DNA from 3 places in the Aeromonas sp. ASNIH7 genome. Region 3 is predicted to be linked to each of the others. Evidence: riboswitches for the same ligand, from Rfam matches in the RefSeq annotation. Region 3 holds a riboswitch; each other region holds the start of a gene.
What was found. Region 3 has a riboswitch for cyclic di-GMP ahead of gbpA (N-acetylglucosamine-binding protein GbpA). Riboswitches for the same ligand answer to the same signal wherever they lie in the genome.
Positions count from the first base shown of each region.

Region 1 (6,437 bases), 1.8 Mb from region 3:
ATAATCCACCTTGGCAATCTTGTCACCGCCGGCGCTGATGGCCGAGGTCAGCTCATACTGGCGGCCGGTCTCGGCTTCCAGTTCATCGAGCATGGCTCGCAACTCCTTCATCAGCACCACATAGGTAGCGCCGTCATTCGGGCCGCCCAGGCTGGGGTTGGCCCCCTGTCCGCCCGGGAACTCCCAGTCGATGTCCACGCCGTCGAAGAATTTCCAGGTCTGCAGGAACTCTTTGACCGAGGCGACGAAGGTATCGCGCTTGGTCTTGTCACCCAGGAAATAGAAGGGATCGGAGAGGGTCCATCCGCCGACAGACGGCAGGATCTTGAGGTCCGGGTGGGCCTGTTTGAGGGCCATCAGGTTGCCGAAGTTGCCCTTGTAGGGCTCATCCCAGGCGCTGAGGTTGCCCTGAGACATCTGGATCGCCGCCCAGGGATCATGGATGGAGACCTTGAAGTCTTCGCGGCCCGCACAGGAGCGCTGCAACGCCTCGAAGCTGCCGGAGATCTCTTTGAGGCTGTCGTTGATGCCGTTGCCACCGCAGATGGGGGTGAAGCCGTAGAGGATATGGGTCAGGTTCTGGGCCGGGATCTTGTCCACGGTGAACTTGCGACCATAGACACCCCACTCCACGTAGTAGGCCCCCACCACCTTGCCGGACTTGTTGGCGTAGGGCTTGTTGTTCTCCTTGAGGGGCGCATTGAGCGGCGCCAGGTGGCTGCCGTCGGTATCGGCGACCATCAGCTCCTTCTTGTCGGAGAGGGTGCAGCCATCGGCGTTGCACAGGGCCACCTGCATCTGGTAACGCCCCCCCTTGGTGACCTTGAAGTTGGCGGTACCCGCGGCGGAGGCCGGGCCTGACCACACCTCCTTGCCGTCGAGCAGTACCTTGGCGGTCTGTCCGACGTCACCGGACCAGAGGTTCCAGGTCACGCTGACGGGAGCGCCATCCTTGTGGACGGTCACCAGCTGGTTGTAGGCCGAAGCAGCCTGATTGACTTCAACGATGGCAAACTTGGTGGGGCCGGAGCCAATGGTGGGTTTGCCCGGGGCAGCGGCGAAGGCGGAGGTAGTGCAAAGCCCCCCGACCAGAAGCGCCAGCAGGGAAAGTTTTGGACTTAACATATTTGAACTTCCTTATTTCGTTATTGGAATTAACAACGAAAAAGGCAACGCAACCTGCCAGGTAACGCAGACAACATCGCAACCATGGCTTGGCCCATGGACGATACAACCTGTGGTGGCCCCGCTATCCTAGGTACGCAGACCCTTAGACCGGAAGCTTTGCGTCCCGGACTTTCATCCGGTTTGCCTTTTTGCACAACTTGATTTGCGACAAAAATAATCGCCGAATGACTATAGAGGAGAGTCGCCCGGGTGCCGCCTGCCAAAAGTGACACCCAACAAGACTCAATTATCACCAAACTCGGCAAATGGCGACAAAAGTGGCGCCATCATCGCCGATCATGGCGCCTGGATGGCATCAAAAAAATGTTCAGCCAATGCTCGATTCTGTGAGACCAGTCACTGAACCGGCATCAGCAGGCTGTTCATCAGGGCGCGCAGCTTGAGAGGTTTGACCGGTTTGCTCACGTAGCCGAAGCCGTGCTCACGGATCTGTGCCTGCAACTCGCTCTTGCGATCCGCACTGATGATGATGCCGCCGATACCGTTGCCGTGGGCCAGCCTGATCATGTGCAGCGCCTGCAACCCGGTCTTGCCGTCATCCAGGTGATAATCCGACAGCACCAGCGCAGGCAGGAAGCCGCCGTCGATGATCTCTTCCGCCTGCTCCAGGCTCTGGACACAGCGCACCTCGCAGCCCCAGCGTCCCAACAGCGAGGCCATGGCGATGAGGATATCCTCCTCGTTGTCGATGCAGAGGATCCTGACCCCTTCCAGCTGACTGTCTCGCAGGGCCGGGGTCGTCACCTGGCTGGGGATGACGGGCCGGGTCGCGAGGTTCAGGGTGATGGCAAAGACGGACCCCGCTCCGGGCCAGCTGCGCAGGGAGAGCTGATGACCCAGCACCAGCGAGATGCCGCGGGCGATGGCGAGCCCGAGGCCAAGCCCCTGCTCTCTGGCTGTGCGGGAGTGATCGAGGCGGGAAAACTCGTCGAAGATCGCCTCCTGCTTTCCCTCCGGGATGCCGGGGCCGTTGTCCCACACCTCGATGCGCACCTTCTCCCCCATGCGGCGACAGCCGAGCAGCACCCGACCGCCGGGGTTGTAGCGAAATGCGTTGGTGAGGAAGTTCTGCAACACCCGCCGCAGCAAGCGCACATCGCTGTAGACCGCAAGGCGGCTCTCCACCACGGAGAACTGGATCCCACCGGCCTGGGCCAGCACGCCGAATTCCGCCTTGAGATTGTCCAGCACATCGCTCAGGGCGAAATCGAGCTTCTTCGCCTTGAACTTGCCCGCCTCGAGGCGCGAGATGTCCAGCAGATCCGTGATGAGATCCTCGGTCGCCCCCAGGGCGTCGTCAATGTGGCGAGCGATGCGGGCCGGTTCGTCTTCCGGGGGCAGCATCTCCAGCAAGGAGGAGGTGAAGAGCTTGGCCGCGTTCAGCGGCTGGGTCAGGTCGTGGCTCACCGCCGCAAGGAACCGGCTCTTGGACTGATTTGCCCTCTCCACCTGCTGGTTTACCAGCAGCAGTTGGCGGTTGAGTTCGGAGAGCTCGTGGGTGCGCTCAGCCACCCGCGCCTCCAGGTGCTCGTTCGCTTCCCGCAGCACCCGCTCCGCCGCCCTGAACGGGGTGATATCGGTGAAGGTCATGACAAAGCCCCCCGCAGGCATGGGGTTGCCCTGCATCTCGATGACTCGGCCATCGGGACGCTCCCGCGCCGAGACATGGGGGCTGCCACGCTTCATGAAGGCAACCCGCCGCGCCACCTGGGCCTCGATGTCTCCCTGGCCGCACAACCCCTGTCCAGCGTTGTAGCGGATGATCTCCTCGATGGAACGGCCCACCTGAATGAGACCGGGGGGATAGGAGAACAGCTCGATGTAGCGTCGGTTCCAGGCCACCAGCCTGAGCTCCCTGTCCACCACGGAGATCCCCTGCCCCATGTGTTCGATTGCCCCCTGCAACAGGCCGCGGTTGAAGCGGAACATGTCGGAGGCCTCGTCCACTATGGTGGCGATCTCCTCGAGCTGCATGTTGCGTCCCTGCAGGGCAGAGGCCAGCACCAGGCGGGCGGACGAGGTGCCGAATACCCCCGCCAGCAGTCGCTCCGTGTGGGCGATGAGCTCGGCGGAGGCCTGCATCTGGGGCGCCAAGGTGCCTCCCCGCTCGCCGGCGAAGCGGCCGAAAGCCCGTTTGACGCGGCTGGAACCGACGAAGCGGGCCGCCAGCATCTCCAGCTCCTTCACCGAGACCCGCGCATGATAGAGCGCCGAGGTATCCCGGCTCGTCTTGCCGACGAAGTTGGCGGCCTGCAGCCGCTCGCTCACCGCCGCCCGTGACAGCAGGGAGCCCGCCACATAGCCGGCGAGGTTGAGCAGAAGACTCAGGAAGAGGCACCAGGCCCCCAGGCTCAGATCCCGCACCGCCGGCCAGTCTGGGGGCGCCAGCAGGGCTTCGAGGGGGGAGCCAGCCAGCAGTCCGCTCTCCGCCAGCAGGGTCACGAACCAGAGGCTGACCCCGAGGGCGAGCCCGAGATAGACCCCCTTGCGATTGCCATGACGCCAGTACAGGCCGAGCAGCAGGGCCGGTGCGAACTGGGCCACGGCCCCGAACGAAAGATAACCGATGCGCGACAGACTGGTGAGATCCCCGAGCCAGAGATAGAGCGCCCAGGCCGCCAGCAAAATCAGCAAGATGGCGCCCCGACGCACCTGCAGCAGCAACCGCATCAGGCGCTCGTCCCGCCCCTGTTGCCAGACCCGGCGCAGCAGGACCGGCAACACCAGATCGTTGCTCACCATGATGGCCAGGGCGATGGTGCAGACGATCACCATGCCGGTGGCCGCCGAGGTACCGCCGAGAAATGCCAGCATCGCCATGCCGTCGAATCCGAGGGACATGGGGAGGCTTATCACATAGGTGTCCGAGGCCATGTCTGCCCCGACCCACTGCTTGCCTGCCAGCGCCAGCGGCCAGATGAAGAGCCCCATCAGGAAGAGATAGAGGGGGAAGATCCAGCGGGCCCAGTGCAGATCCTGCCCCTGGTTGTTCTCCACCACGGTCACGTGAAACTGGCGCGGCAGGCAGATGACGGCACACATGGCGATCAGGGTGTAGATGGCGAGCTCCAGCAGACTGCCCGGCGTCACCGCCACCACCGCATCGAGGAAGTCGCCCGCCACCAGGGTACGCGCCTCGCTCGGTCTGGCGATGATGAGCCAGAGCGCAAAGCCCCCCACCGCCATGAAGGCGAGCAGCTTGACCACGGACTCGAAGGCGATGGCCACCACCATGCCCCTGTGGTGCTCGGTGGCATCCAGGTTGCGGGTGCCGAACAGAATGCTGAACAGGGCCAGCAGCAGGGTGACCCCCAGCGCCAGCTCCGCCATGTTGCTGGTGGGGCTGACCCCCGTGCTGTTGGCCATCAGCAGATCGAGCCCGGTGACGATCGCCTTGAGCTGCAGCACCAGATAGGGAAGTATCCCCATGACGGCGATGAGGCTGATCACCATGGCCAGGCGCTGGGACTTGCCATAACGGGCGGCAATGAAATCGGCGATGGAGGTGATGTGCTCGCGCTTGGCCACCAGGATGAGGCGGGCCAGCAGGCGCCAGCCAAACAGGAACACCAGCATGGGGCCCAGGTAGATGGGCACCGGCGACCAGGGGGATTCGCTGGCTTGGCCCACGGTGCCGAAGAAGGTCCAGGAGGTGCAATAGACCGCCAGCGACAGGCTGTAGAGCAGAGGCTGCCCCTTGGGGCGACGGCGCTTGTTCTTGTCCGCCACATAGGCGATGAGGAACAGCAAGCCCAGATAGGCGAGCGACAACCCGATCAGCAGCCATCCTTGGTGCATATCTCTACTTCCCTTTTCCAGATAAGTCGGAGGCCTGCCGCGCCAGAGACCGGCAGACCTGTGTCATCGGCCCTGTTCAGGGCTCTCTTCACGCAGCCGCAACACGAAGACCGGCAGCACTACCAGCACCATGATAAAGAAGATGCCGCCTCCCAGCGGCTCGAACAGCACGCCGCAGATCGCCATCAGGGCCGCCACCGTCATGCCGAGGCCGAGCGCCGCATAGAGCGCCTGGGTGGGGATCTGCTGCTCCGCGGGCAACTGGCGGGTCATGAAGCGGATGGCGCCGAGGTGACTGACGCAGAAGGTGACCCCGTGCAGCAGCTGGCCGAGCACCAGCACCGCCAGGTCGGTAGAACTGCCGAGCAGCACCCAGCGCACCACGCAGCCAAGGGCCCCCACCAGAAACAGGGTCTGGGCGCCGAAGCGCTGGAGGAAGCGCTTGTCCGCGGCGAACATGGCGATCTCCGCCACCACTCCCAGAGCCCAGAGATACCCGATCAGGGTGCCGCTGTAGCCGGCGCTTTTCCAGTAGATGGCGCTGAAACCGTAGTAGGCCGCGTGGCTCCCTTGCAGCAGGGCGGTGATGAGCAGGAAGCGGCGCACCGGGGCCGACCTGAGCGTGACGAGCAGCGAGGCCTTGGCCCGCTCCCCTTGCAGCTCCCGAGGGGCGGGTCGCAGCGGCAGCAGGCTGAGCCCCAGCATGATCAGCAACCCGGCCACCATGGTGTGCAGCACCCAGTCGCTGCCAAAATTGCCCACCAGGGCCCCCACCAGGGTGGAGGCGACGATAAAGGCAAAGGAGCCGCACAGCCGCACCTTGCCGTAGTCGAGGTGGGTCTGAACCACCATGCGGGTGGCAAGCGCCTCTCCCATGGGCATCAGGGTCGGGTAGATGAAGTTGGCCGCCAGGGTCAGCACCACCAGCCACCAGAGGCTGTGGCCCAGATAGAAACCGAGAAAGGCCAGCAGACTCAGCAGACAGAGCAGCCGGGTGACGGGCAGCAACTGGCCGGCACCCTTGACTCGCCCCATCACCATCAGGTTGCCGGCAAAACGGATGGCCATGCCCACCCCCAGCAACAGCCCTATCTGTTCAGTACTCACCCCGATGCCTTCCAGCCAGAGCGACCAGAACGGCAGGTAGGCGCCATAAACGAAGTAGAAGGCACCAAAAAACAGGGCTAACCAGGAGAACGCGGGCATAGAGGCTCAGGCTGCATGACAAGGGGCACAAATGATAACCGATTTCGGGACGGGGATCCCCAGGCGGCATGACAGATAAAAACGATAAATATCAATAAAGTTGAACCTTTGTCACATCCCCCTGTCTATTGGGTAACACCGCTTCCTGATGAGTGTTGCAATCCTTCCACCCGCCCCTGGCGGGTTTCTTTTTTGCAGACGCCGACCTTCATGACAAAAGGGGCCCGAGGGCCCCTTTTCCTTCA
Region 1 is NZ_CP026226.1:1,092,029-1,098,465, forward strand. Features, by position in the region: gene C2U47_RS04970 (glycosyl hydrolase family 18 protein) at 1-1,125, opposite strand, end outside; cyclic di-GMP riboswitch class I at 1,237-1,323, opposite strand; gene C2U47_RS04975 (hybrid sensor histidine kinase/response regulator) at 1,525-4,986, opposite strand; gene C2U47_RS04980 (3-phenylpropionate MFS transporter) at 5,050-6,192, opposite strand.
Region 1: it holds a riboswitch for cyclic di-GMP, as region 3 does, so the genes downstream of both, C2U47_RS04970 (glycosyl hydrolase family 18 protein) here and gbpA (N-acetylglucosamine-binding protein GbpA) in region 3, are expected to answer to the same signal.

Region 2 (6,437 bases), 260 kb from region 3:
AGCACCGGCGGCGGTGGCGGCGGCATGGGCGGCAACAACGGCGCCATCCCGATGGCGACCTTCGAGCCCATGATGCCCCGCAAGGCGGCCCTGGCCGGTCTCGCGTCCGGCAAGGTGCTGGTGGAGTTCACCGTCACCGAGCGCGGTACCGTGAGCAACATCCGCATCGTCAAGGAAGAGCCCCGCAGCTATGACCTCGGCAAGGCGGCGCGCCAGACCATCGCCAAATGGACGTTCAAACCGGCCATGGTGGATGGCAAGCCGCAGGCCAGTCGCATGCAGCAAGAGATCGAGTTTGCGACCAACTAAGGAAGGTGGCGATGAAAAAGTTACACACCCTGATCCTCGCCCCGGTCGCCATGGCGGTGCTGCTCAGCACCGCCGGTTGGGCCGCCGAGCAGCCCGCCCTGTCTGACCGCGCCTACCGCGCGGTCAACAAGGCCCAGGCGTTGATCACCGAGAAGAAATACGGCGAGGCCAATGCCAAGCTGCAGGAGGCGCTGTCCGGCGCTGGCGAGCGGGTCTACGACAAGGGGGTCATTTTGCAGACCCTGGGCTTCGTGGCGGCGCAGCAGGAGAAGTACGGTCAGGCGACCAAGTACTTCGCCGACGCCATCGCCACCGGCGGCCTGCCGCCCCCGGTGGCCCAGCAGGTGCGCTACAACCTGGCCCAGCTCTACATGGCGGAGGGGAACTTCAAGGGTTCCATCAACACCATGAAGGAGTGGTTCGCAAACCTCGGCAAGGACGAGAAGCCGACCCCGCACGCCTACATCACCCTGGCCAACGCCCATGTGCAGCTCAAGCAGTACCGGGAAGCCATTCCGGCGGTGGACAACGCGATCAAGCTCTCCGCGGGCAAGGCGCCGGAGTCCTGGTACCTGCTGAAGATGGCGGCCCACTACGAGCTGAAACAGTACAAGCCGGCCACCGAGGTGCTGACCGCCCTGGTGGACCGCTACCCGGAGAAGAAGAAGTACTGGACCCAGCTCTCGGCCATGCACATGCAGGCGGGCAACGATGCCAAGGCCCTGGCGGCACTGGAAGGGGCCTACAACCTCGGCATGCTGACCGAAGCCAACGAGTTGCAGCGGCTCGCCAACTACCTCGCCTTCGCCGGCATTCCCCACCGCGCCGCCCGCGTGATGGAGAAAGCCATGAAGGAGGGGCAGATCGAGAGCACCGCGGCCAACTACAAGACGCTGGCCAACTACTGGCATCAGGCCAAGGAGCTGGACCCGGCCATCGACACCCTGGCCAAGTCCTACAAGCTGGCCCCCAATGCCGAGCTGCAGCTCAAGATGGCGCGCATGATGATCCAGAGCAAGCGCTACCAGGATCTGGTGGCCTTCGCCGCCAAGCCTGCCGCCAACGCCAGCGGCGAGCAGCGGGCGGATCTGAAGTTCCTGACCGGGGTCGCCTATTTTGAGCAGCAAAAGCCCAAGGAGGCGCTCTCCGCCTTCACTCAGGCCGCCCAGAATGGCAATGTCAGTGGTCGCGCTTCCCCCTGGATCAGCTTCTTGAAAGAGCAGCAGGGCGGCGCCGTCACCCAATAAAGCTGCGCGGCCCGGCTGGCGGGGCGGGGATCTCCCCGACTCGGCATCCGGGCCGCGACACATCGACAAGGGGGTCACCCCGCAGATTGCCTTGGTGGCAATTGGCCGCTCTTCGGAGCGGTCTTTTTTATGGCACCGCCCCTGCCCTTTCCCCCCCTTCTCCTGATACAAGGCACAAAAAAATCCGGAGCCTGGGCTCCGGATTGGGTCGTTGCGTTGCGAGAAAACAGGCCATGCAAAGTGCCGGCCTGCCGCTCAAACGGTCATCAGTAGCTGCACACCAGCTTCCAGCTGCCGTCGCCCACTCTGAGTTCGCTGCTGGTATAGCAGCCTAGACAACTCAGTAGCTGCATATCAGTTTCCAGCTGCCATCGCCCGCCTTGGGCTCGCTGCTGGTCCACCAGTTGGCCTGCCACACCCTCTTGTTGTGGGTCATGCGGTCGTTGCCATTGGCGTGATCCCCGCGCGGCCAGGTCGGATAGGCGTTGTAGTCCGCCGGGTTGACGTTCTGGCTGGCACAGGTGGTGCCACCGCTGCCGCCGTCACCACCGCCACTGCTGCCCAGCACCGCCTCGGCCAGGGCCGGGAAGTCGGACTTCAGGCCTATGGTCTGGCTGCCGGCAATCAGGCGCATGCCACTCGGCACGCCGGCGGCCGGCAGGTAGTAGGTCATGGCCACTTCCACGTCGGTGCCCGGCGTCCAGGCTTTCCAGACCGGCAGCGTCAGAGCCACCTTGTGGAAGTCCTTCTCATTGGCGATGCCGTCCGAGTTCTGGTTGCCGCCGCTCTCCACCACTTTCAGTCCCATGCCGCTCTGGTCGGTGATGGTGTCTGAGGTGGAGGTGGGGACCAGGAACTCGATGCGGGTGCCGCCAGGTATGGTCTGGGTCGACTTGTTGGTGAGCTTGAGGGTCGGGTTGATCGGGTAGTTGGAGTCCCCTTCCTTGAAGCCGGAGAGGCTCACGCCGATGTCGAGCTGGGCAGCCGGCGCCGGCAGATCATTCTGCTTCAGGGCCGCCTTGTCGGCCTTGCTGAACTTCTCGTAGGCAAGGCTGGTGAGGGTGCTGCCCATCACGTACTCGTTCTTCGCGGCGTCGAAGTCATAGTCCCCCGCCATCTCCCAGAACATGACGCCCCCCAGGCCCCGCTTGACGATGTAGTCGAGCTTGTGACCCATGGACTCTTCATCTTCGGTGGAGAGGAACACCTTCTTCTGCTCGTTCCAGAGCCAGGGCGCATGGGCCTTGTCGTCGTAGTAACGCACATACTGGCCTTGCATCACGTGGGCCGGGTTGTTGGGATCCAGACCCCAGGCCTGGCCGTAGCTCGGCAGGGTGGTGATGCCGAGGCTGGCCGCGTGCTCCAGGTTCTTGGCATGCCACATGGGCACGGCGCCGCCGCCAATCTCCTTGCCGTTCTTGTCAAGGTCATGCCAGATGTTGTCGATGCCCACCGCCCCGTTGCCGCACGGAATGGTGCTGCCACCGGTGCCCGGCTGGCAATCGCTCTGGCTCGGCAGCGCCGCCTTGCCACCCAGACCGTGGGTGCCACCGCTGACCCCCTGCCAGCCACGGGTGTAATAGGGCACCCCTATGTTGATCTTGCCCGCCGCCAGGGCACCACGGAAGTAGTGGGCCGCCCAGGCGGAGTTGAGATAGCCGATGCCGCCAAACTGGGCCTGGGTGTAGACACCCCACTGGGACAACTCGGGATCCGCCTTGTTGTCGAACAGGGCGGCGTTGTGACCGACGAAGTGGTTCCAGGCACCGTGGAAGTCATAGGTCATCAGGTTGACGTAGTCGAGGTACTGGGTGACCTGGAAGTTCTCCATGCCGCGCAGCAGGTAGGCCGAGGCCGGCGAGGCGATGGTCAGCATGTACTTGCGACCGTCCTCGGTGCCGGCGCTGTCGAGCTTGTTGCGCAGGGTCTTCATCAGCACTTCATAGTTCGCAAAGAGCTTGCCGCGACACTGGTTGGAGAGCGGGAAATCGTTGGGGTTGCCCGCATCCTTCATAGAGGTGGGGTACTCGTAGTCGATATCCACCCCATCGAAGCCGTACTGGCGGATGAAGCCCACGGCCGAGTCGGCAAAGGCGTTGATGCCGGCGGTGTTGACCGAGCAGTCACCCTTGGTGGTGGCGGCGTAGAAGCCGCGGGTATCGGCCCAGCCCCCGACGGAGATGAGGGTCTTCACGTCCGGGTACTGCTTCTTGTACTTGGACAGCAGGTTGAAGTGGCCCTGATAGGCGAACTCCGGATCCATCTCGGCGCCCGGCACCCCGTTCCAGGTCAGCTTGGTGGCGGCGTCATCCACCTTGATGGTGTGACTCTGCTCGTCCACCGCCGCGAAGGCGTAGTTGATGTGGGTGATCTTGTCCCAGGGAATGTCGCTCACCAGGTAGGCGGGCAGGCCGTTCTTGCCGGTGCGCCAGGAGGTGAAATACCCGATGACGCGGCGGCCGTGGTCATCCCCCATGCACTCGCTGCCGTCGGCGCGGTAGATCTGGCGCACGTCGCAGGAGAGGTTGCCGCCGGTAGGGGGCAGGGCCGCCTCTTCCACCTGCACGTCCACCTGGGCCGACTCGCCAGAGAGGTTGGTCTTGTCGGTCGCCACCAGCTTGAGGCCGGTCAGCCCCTTGTTCTGGGGCGTCCAGCTCAGCTGCCAGGGGGCGCTGGTGTCCTCGCCCACCTTCTGGCCATTCACGAAGAGCTCGACCTTGGCGACGTCGTCATTGGCGTCGGTGACATTGCCGCTCACGGTGAGGGCGCGGCCCAGGGTCACCCTGGCACCGGCGGCGGGGCTTGCGATGCTCACCCTGGGCGCCTCTGGCGCCACCACGGCGGCGACCTTGAAGCTCGAATCCGCCTCGCTCAGCACCTTGCCGTCTTTATCCAGCGCCCGGGCCTTGAGGGCGTGATTGCCCGCACCGGCAGCAGACCAGCTGGCACTCCAGGGAGAAGCCGTGGCGGTGGCGACCAGGGTGCCGTCGATGAGGTATTCCACCCGGGCGAGCGCCGTGACCGGGCCGCTCAACGTCACCGCCAGGGCCACACTGGCCCCCTCGCTGACGCTGGCACCCACGGCGGGGGAGCCGATGGCGACGACCAGGGACGGTGGCGGCACCTCGCCACCATACAGCTTCCAGGCATCGGCCCAGACGGTGCCGACCCCGGGGGCATAGTGGTAGGGGGACGCGCCGCACCAGCCGGAGTAAGGGAATTCCTTGCATTCATAGAGGGCGCCTGCGTTGCTGACGATGTCGCCAGCCTTGTAGGCGGTGCCGGCCTGATAGGCGGGGTAAGCGGCCTGCGCCCAGGCAGGGACGGCCGCAAGGGCGACCAGCATGGCAAGCCTGCTGGGCCTCAAGATCTGTTGCATATTGTTATCTTCCTTGTTTTGTCTTGGCTTCAATACCGGGAAAAGCGCAATCGCAACAGGGAACAAGGGAGCGACAACAGGCCATGGACGGGCCACAAACCCTCAAGTCACCCTGGGTAACCCCGCTGTCTGGCCCGGATGGGACAGATCGGAGGCTTTGCGTCCCGGCATCACTGCCGGTTTGCCCTTTGCCTGGGTTCCGTGAGGAACGGCTCGAGTATAGGAAGCAAGTGACCACTGCTCAATCTTTATTCTCGAAGGAAAATATGTGAATGCTGGCGGCCTCACACTTTTCGCTCCCACCTGATGACAAATAGATCATCAATATCAAACTGTTAGCCACGTCAAAAAATGGCAGATGGGCTCCTTTGTCTCCTCATAATGTGCGTTGGTTCACTGGTCAGAGCTGCCAGAAATGTGACAATGCGCGCCCTTGGCCACGATGCCAAGGCTATGGAAACACTGGCAAAATAAAAAAAGGAATACCCATGAAAGGAACACCTACCCTGCTGTCGCTGGCCGTGGGGCTCGCGCTCGCGTCCCCGTCTCTCTACGCCGCCGGCTTCAGTTGCCCGGCCGACAGTGCCCTCACCCCCATCCCCGCCATCCAGGGCAGCGGCGACAAGAGCCCCCTCGTCCCGGACGATCAGTTCGAAAGCGCCCAGAGCGTCTCGGTCAAGGCGGTGGTCTCGGGTCTGGGGGAAAGCCTCAACAAGGGCTTCTACCTGCTGGATGTGCAGGGGGACGGCAACCCCGAGACGTCGGACGGCATTTTCGTCTACCTCAACGACAAGAACTTCGCCAGCAAGTACCCGGACATCCAGCCGGGCGCCCTGGTCTGTCTGGAGGCCAAGGTCGAGGAGTATTACGGCTGTCTCTTGATCAGATCTTGATCCCCTGCGCCATCAGATCCTTGGCGGCAAGAAAGCCATCCAGTTTACTTTGCAGGGCTTCCCAACCTTCCCAGAGGGCGCCCCAGCTGGCAATTCCGGTTCGCTTGCTGTCCATAAAACCGCCCAGTCTGGCTATCGCCATGTAAGCCCACTGCAAGCTACCTGCTTTCTCTTTGCGCTTGCGTTTTCCCTTGTCCAGATAGCCCAGTAGCTGACATTCATCCTGAGTCAGCACCGTTTCAGCTGACTGGCTTTCTACGTGTTCCGCTTCCTTTAGCAGCCCTTGCGCCCTGAGTGCTTGCGGCAGCGTGAAGCTTTCTCTGAGCTGTAACAGCCTGACCGCGACAAACGAGAGGATCGAGACCATCCGCTCCAGATTATCCGGCTCCTCCATGCGTTGCCTCTCGGCTCCAGCTCCGGTTTTCCATGCCTTATGGAACTCCTCGATCCGCCAGCGATGGGTGTATATGTCGATGACCCGCAAGGCTTGGGCTAGTGACTCGACGGGTTCACTGGTTAACAACAACCATTTCAACGGGGTCTCACCCTTGGGCGGGTTAATCTCCTCGGCCAACACCGCATTGAGCGTGATATTCCCCTGTTTTAGCG
Region 2 is NZ_CP026226.1:3,143,255-3,149,691, reverse strand. Features, by position in the region: gene C2U47_RS14810 (energy transducer TonB) at 1-309, shown strand, start outside; gene C2U47_RS14805 (tetratricopeptide repeat protein) at 321-1,556, shown strand; gene C2U47_RS14800 (glycosyl hydrolase family 18 protein) at 1,897-4,935, opposite strand; cyclic di-GMP riboswitch class I at 5,048-5,131, opposite strand; partial or broken gene C2U47_RS14795 (ExeM/NucH family extracellular endonuclease) at 5,424-5,804, shown strand; gene C2U47_RS14790 (IS4-like element ISAeme22 family transposase) at 5,818-6,437, opposite strand, start outside.
Region 2: it holds a riboswitch for cyclic di-GMP, as region 3 does, so the genes downstream of both, C2U47_RS14800 (glycosyl hydrolase family 18 protein) here and gbpA (N-acetylglucosamine-binding protein GbpA) in region 3, are expected to answer to the same signal.

Region 3 (6,437 bases):
CTTGCTGCCGGGCCATGATCCCGGCAATCCATAACAAGAGGACGGTGGCACGAGCCACCGCCACTCAGCGCAGGAGGCGATGAGGTGAACTTTCAGCAATTGCGAATCATTCGGGAGGCGGCACGACGGGATTACAACCTGACCGACGTGGCCAATGCCCTCTTTACTTCCCAGTCCGGGGTCAGCCGCCACATTCGCGAGTTGGAGGAGGAGCTGGGGCTCGCCCTTTTCATTCGCTATGGCAAGCGTCTGCTCGGTATGACCGAGCCGGGCAAGGAGTTGCTGGTGATCGCCGAGCGTATCCTGGGGGATGCCGACAACATCCGCAAACTGGCGAGCACCTTTGCCAATCGCGACTCGGGCCGGCTGCTCATCGCGACCACTCATACCCAGGCCCGTTATGCCCTGCCGAGGGTAGTGAAGGCGTTTCGGGAGCAATTTCCCCTGGTACAGCTGGAGCTGCGTCAGGGGAGCCCGGAGGAGATAGTGCGGCTGGTGCAGACCGGTGAGGTGGACATCGGCATCAGCAGCGAGCAGCTCGACAAGAGCGAAGGGGTGGTGGCCTTTCCCTACTACCGCTGGCACCACAATATCGTCGTGCCGGAGCAGCACCCCCTCACCGCCGAGCGGGAGCTGACCCTGGCCGCTCTGGCCCACTGGCCCATCGTCACCTATCAGGCCGGCCTCACCGGTCGGGCACGGGTGGATGATGCCTTTGCCGAGGCGGGCATAGTGCCGCAGATCCTGCTGACCGCCCAGGACTCAGACGTCATCAAGACCTATGTCGAGCTGGAGATGGGGGTGGGCATACTGGCGGACATGGCGTTCGATTCCCAGCGGGACAAGGGGCTGGTGCAACTGGACGGCAGTCGGTTGTTTGCGCCGCACACCGCCTGGATCGGCCTCAAGCAGGGGCAGTTCCAGCACAACTTTGCCTGGCAGTTCATCCAGCTCTGCAACCCCGAGCTGGCGCTGGCGGAGATCCAGGCCCGCGCCATGAGCAACGAGCCCCTGCTCGACTATCAGATCTGAACCGAGGGATGGATGAAAAACGGGGAGCCATGGGCTCCCCGTTTGTTTGATGTTGACCTGATCTGGCACCGGAAGCGCCGAGCGGCTTCTCGCCAGGTCGGATACGTCCCATCACTGCGCTGTCCAGGCCTCCTGCCAGTGGGAGCCTACGCCCGGTTCATACTGGGTGGCCGTGCTCGCCCACTGGCTGCACCAGCCGCTGTAGGGGAAGGGTTTGCACTGATAGACCTTGCCGTTCTTCGGCTGCAGCACCCGGGTTCCGGCGGTGTAGGACTTGAGGCCGTCCGGGAAAGTGAACTGGTAATCGCCCCCGCTTGCCGGATCCTTGAACATGAGGTCCAGGGTCTGCTGCACCGCGTCACCACCGGCCTTGGGCTTGCCCTCGATCACCAGCTGATGGTGGCCTGCACTCAAGCCGGTCAGCGCCATGGAGAAACTCTGGCTGCCGTCCTTGATGTCGGCACTGCTCTGTCCCCTGGCGACACCGCCGTGGTCATAGAGGGTGTTGGTGATGGCGAGATCCCCCTGGGCCGTGACGGTGAAAGTCAGGGTGAGCTTGCCGTTGTCGAGCGTGTAGTCGCTCGCCAGACCGCTCACGCTGATCCCGTTCTCAACCGGGGGCTGCTGTTGCTCAAGCTGGATCTCGACCCGTTGCAGGTTGCTGCCAGCCTTGAGGTAGACCGGGTTCTGGCCATAGACGGGGTTGAACTGGCCGTCCGTGCCTTGCTGGCCCGCACGGATCTGGCTCTGCTCGGCGTTGATCTTGCTCGCCAGGGCGTGGGCCCAGTTGTTCTTCTGGCCCTGCTCGGTGCTGGCGATGGTCAGCTCGGTCTGGAGATCGGTGCGCTCGCCATTGGCATCGAACACCCGGGTTCTGGCTTTGTCACCCGCCACCAGGTCGATGGAGGGATAGATGGTCCCTCCCTGGTTCCAGGTCAGCGGTGGCTGGGTGCCATCCTTGAACCGGGCGTCGATCAGGTTGTAGAAGCTGTTGGCGGTATCCCCTACCTCCCACACCCCGAGAATGACCTGATAACCGGTACGCGGGGGCAGGGTGCACTGATGGGTCACCTGTTTGGGGGGCTGCACCATGTTGCCCTCGATGACGCAGAAGGGATTGAGATCGAACGCATCCCGGGTGAGGGGCTGGTTCGGGTTCCAGTCCTGCTTGGTGAGGTAGTAGCGCCAGTTGCGGGTCACGTGGTTGGCGGTGAAGGTCCAGCTGATGGCGAAGGGACCGGCCTGCACTTCACGCTTGGTCCAGCGATCGAGGGTCTGGGTGTTGAGCTCGCCGAATTGGGGGTGACCGGCCGAGGCTATCTGGCCGTCGGCGGGGCCGCCATCGGGGAAGCCGGAGGGGGCTTCCAGGCTCTGGGGTTCCCACTGGATGGCGCCACACTGGCTGTTGCCCCCTGTCTTGCACAGGTAGTTGCGCCCTTCGGGCTGGCTGATGTAGCCGTGAGCGAGTACGCCGCCACTGGCCAGCAGCGCCAGCGCTGCCGCGAGATGGGTGAGTCGGATATTTGCTGCCATACATTCCTCTGTTCGGTGATGTGGGCAGTCACGTTGGCAGGGGAGTTCCCCGAAACACGGTGCTGCAACCCCGCTATCCTGGACAGCTTGTCTTTAGACCGGAGGCTTTGCGTCCTGGCCTTTCAACCAGTTTGCCAAATGACTACAGAAAGGATCATGGTGCCGCCTGTGGCGACCACTCATCATGACTATATTTTGTTAAAAAAATAAGTGTGAAAATTGACAGTGCCATCTCATCGGAGCAGCGCATCAGCAGCAGATCACTCCATCGGGATCTGCGCGCTGGTTCAGTGCGAGAGGGTGGCCCGGGAGAGGCTCCCGTGGCCATGACAGGAAAGGAGCCCCTGCCAGACTGGCAGGGGTTCACGGGGCCACTCAGTGGCGGGGTTGCATGCCTGCTCGGGAAGAGGACGCCTGGGTCGGTCGCATCATCCTGTCCTGGGCTTGGGCGTTGTCCAGCTTGAACACCGCCAGTCGCTCGTCGAGGCTTCGGGAGAGACCGGCCAGCAGTTCGCTCTCCTGGGCCAACTGGGAGGCCGCCTGGGACATCTCGAGTGCCGAGTCGTTGATGCCGCTGACGTTGCGGTTCATGTCTTCCGCCACCATGCTCTGCTGCTCCGCCGCCGTGGCGATCTGGGTCGCCATGTCGCTCACGTGCTGGATGTGATTGACGATGAGGGAGAGATCCTGCCCCGCCTTCTCGGACTGGTTGACGCTGCTCTCCGCCAGCTTGCGGCTGGCGTCCATGGCGTTGGCGGCGGTGACAGCCCGTTGCTGCAACTGGGTGATGGTACTCTGGATCTCCTCGGTGGAGTGGCGGGTGCGACTGGCCAACTGGCGCACCTCGTCGGCCACCACGGCGAAGCCACGGCCCTGCTCGCCGGCCCGGGCCGCCTCGATGGCGGCGTTGAGGGCCAGCAGGTTGGTCTGCTCCGAGATGGCGCTGATGACCGCCGTCACCTCGCTTATCTGCATCACCCCCTCCTTGAGCTGGTTGACCTGCGAGGTGGCCTGATCCACCTCGGTGGCCAGCGCCTGGATGCCGTGCACGCTGGCATGGACATCCTGGTTGCCGAGCCCGGCCTCGCTGGTGGCATCCTGGGTGTCGCGGGCCGTATTCTCGGCGTGACCCGCCACGTCGGCGATGGTGGCGCTCATCTCGTTCATGGCGGTGGCGAGCTGGGCGAGCTGATCCCGCTGACTGTTGACCGCCTGGTTGGTCTGTTCGGCGGAGGCGGCGATGCGCAGGGCGGCATCCGCCACGTTGCGGGCCCCCAGGCTCGCTTCCAGCAGGGCGCGGCGGATGGCATCCAGCCCCTGGTTGGTGGAGCTGGCGACGGCGCCGAGCTCATCCCTGCCCAGCACCGGGATGCTGACCACCAGATCGCCAGCTGCGACCCGGGCCAGGGCCTTGTTGATCTCGGCCAGGGGATTGACGATGGAGCGGCTGATGGCGAGTCCCAGCAGCCCCATCAACAGGATCACCAGCAAGGTGGCGCCACCCATCCACTCATATTGCGACCACATAGTGGCCTCAATGTCCTGCAACAACACACCGGAGCCCAGGATCCAGCCCCAGGGCTGGTAGCCCGTCACCAGCGACATCTTCTGGGCCGCCTCGCCGGACGGGGAGACCCACTGATACTCCAGCCTGCCCTGGTGGCCGCCCTTGCCGAGATCCACCATGTGCTGCCAGTGGGACTCGGCAGGGTTGTTGCCCATCTGCTGGCCGACCAGCTCGGGTTTGGCGGGATGCACCACCACCCGACGGTCTTCATCCAGTACGAACAGGTAGTTGTCCCCGTCAAAGCGCATGCTGTCGAGCATGGCCTTGGCCTGTGCCTTGGCCTGCTCCGGGGGGAGGGTGGCGGCCAGGGCCTGGATCCGGCTCATGGCCAGATCCAGCACCGCCTGCAGCCTGGCTTCCCGTTCACTCATCAGATTGCGGTGCAGGGCACTGGCCGAGATGAGCAGCAGTGCGATGAAGCCGACCAGGGCCAGTGAGAGCAGCAGCATCAGTTTGCGACTCACGGCAATATCACCGAGCTTGAACATAGTCTTATCCTTACTTTCCCATGCGGGTCTGATTGTGGCCGTTCTAGCGGCCGGACCTGATTATTGTTGTTTTTAACATACCATTAACTTTCAATGGGTTGCGGTGGAAAACAGCCAATTGAGCAGTTTGACAACCAGTATAGCCAGCAGACAGAAACCCTCGCTTTTGATAGCGTGATGGCGCGCATCCCGGCGCACAATTTGTCTGCTCCATTCGCAAGAAGTGTGAATGGGTTGGCATTTCACCAAAAAGGAGTGGGCGCCCCCGTGGTCGCCCCATAACAAGAGGGAAGTTATGAGTTCCATTGCCAGGAATTATCTCAACCAGCTCAATGCCGATTACCTGCAGGTGCACAGACGCAAGGAGGACCTGTTCTGGTCCACCTACATGGGCACCAGCGACGATCAGGCAGGCTTCACCGCGGCCGAACAGGCCTACAAGGCGTTCTGTGCCGATCCTGCCCGCCTGCCGGTGCTGCGGGAGATGCATGCCCAGGCCGAAGAGGCGGATCTCAGGCGCGGCCTGGGGGGCTGGATCGCCTTCTTCGAGTGCAACGTCATCGAAGATCCCGCTGCCTCCGCCCTGATGGACGAGCTGGTGGCCGCCGAGGCGGATCTCTTCGCCCGTCGTAAGGGGTTGAAGCTGACCTTGCTGGACGAGCAGGGCCGCCAGGTCCCCGGCAGTCTGCCCGCCGCCAGCACAGCGCTGGCCGCAAGTCGCGACGAGCCGGTGCGCCAGAGCGCGCTCGCCATGTTCCACACCCTGGAGCAGTGGGTGGTCGACAACGGCTATCTGGCCATCGTCGCGCTGCGCAACCGCTTCGCCCGTGCCATGGGCTATCGCGACTACTTCGATTACAAGGTGCACAAGAACGAGCAGATGAGCCCGGAGCAGCTGTTTGCCATTCTTGACGACTTCATCGCCCGCACCGATGCTCGCTTGCACCAGAGTCTGGCGGAGCTGAAAGCGGCCAAGGGGGACGCAGCCCTGCTGCCCCACAACCTGCGCTACAGCGTGAGTGGTGACGTGACCCGCCAGCTCGACCCTTACGTGCCTTTCTCCCGGGCGCTGAAGGATTGGGTCGAGAGCTTCCGCCGCCTCGGCATCCAGTATCGCGGTGCCACCCTCACCCTGGATCTGCTGACCCGGGAGGGAAAATACGAGAACGGCTTCTGTCATGGCCCGGTGCCGAGCTTCTGGCAGGAAGGGGAGTGGGTGCCGGCGGTGGTCAATTTCACCAGCCTGGCCAATCCGGCCCAGGTGGGCAGCGGCTGGAGCGGGCTCAACACCTTGTTCCACGAGGGCGGCCACGCGGCGCACTTTGCCAACGTCACCGGCAACGCCCCCTGCTTCTCCCAGGAGTTTCCGCCCACCTCCATGGCCTATGCCGAGACCCAGTCCATGTTCTGCGACAGCCTGCTGGACGACGCGGACTGGCTCAAGCGCTACGCCAGAAACGCGGCGGGAGAACCCATCCCCGATGCGCTTATCCAGGCCATGATTGAAGCGCGCCAGCCATTTCGCGCCTTCAACGAGCGCCAGATTGCGCTGGTGGCCTACTTCGAGCGGGATCTCTACGCCATGGCAGAGAGCGAGCGCACCCCGGCCGCCGTGCTGGCCCTGGCCCGCAAGTGGGAGCGCAAGATCCTGGGGGTGGAGAGCCCGCGCCCGCTGCTGGCGATCCCGCACCTTCTGAACCAGGAGTCGGCCTGTGCCTATCACGGCTATCTGCTGGCGCTGATGGCGGTGGAGCAGACCCGCGCCTACTTCCTGAAACGCGACGGCTACCTCACCGACAACCCGCGCATCGGACCGG
Region 3 is NZ_CP026226.1:2,885,302-2,891,738, forward strand. Features, by position in the region: gene cbl (HTH-type transcriptional regulator Cbl) at 85-1,032, shown strand; gene gbpA (N-acetylglucosamine-binding protein GbpA) at 1,144-2,565, opposite strand; cyclic di-GMP riboswitch class I at 2,626-2,711, opposite strand; gene C2U47_RS13595 (methyl-accepting chemotaxis protein) at 2,941-4,620, opposite strand; gene C2U47_RS13600 (M3 family metallopeptidase) at 4,916-6,437, shown strand, end outside.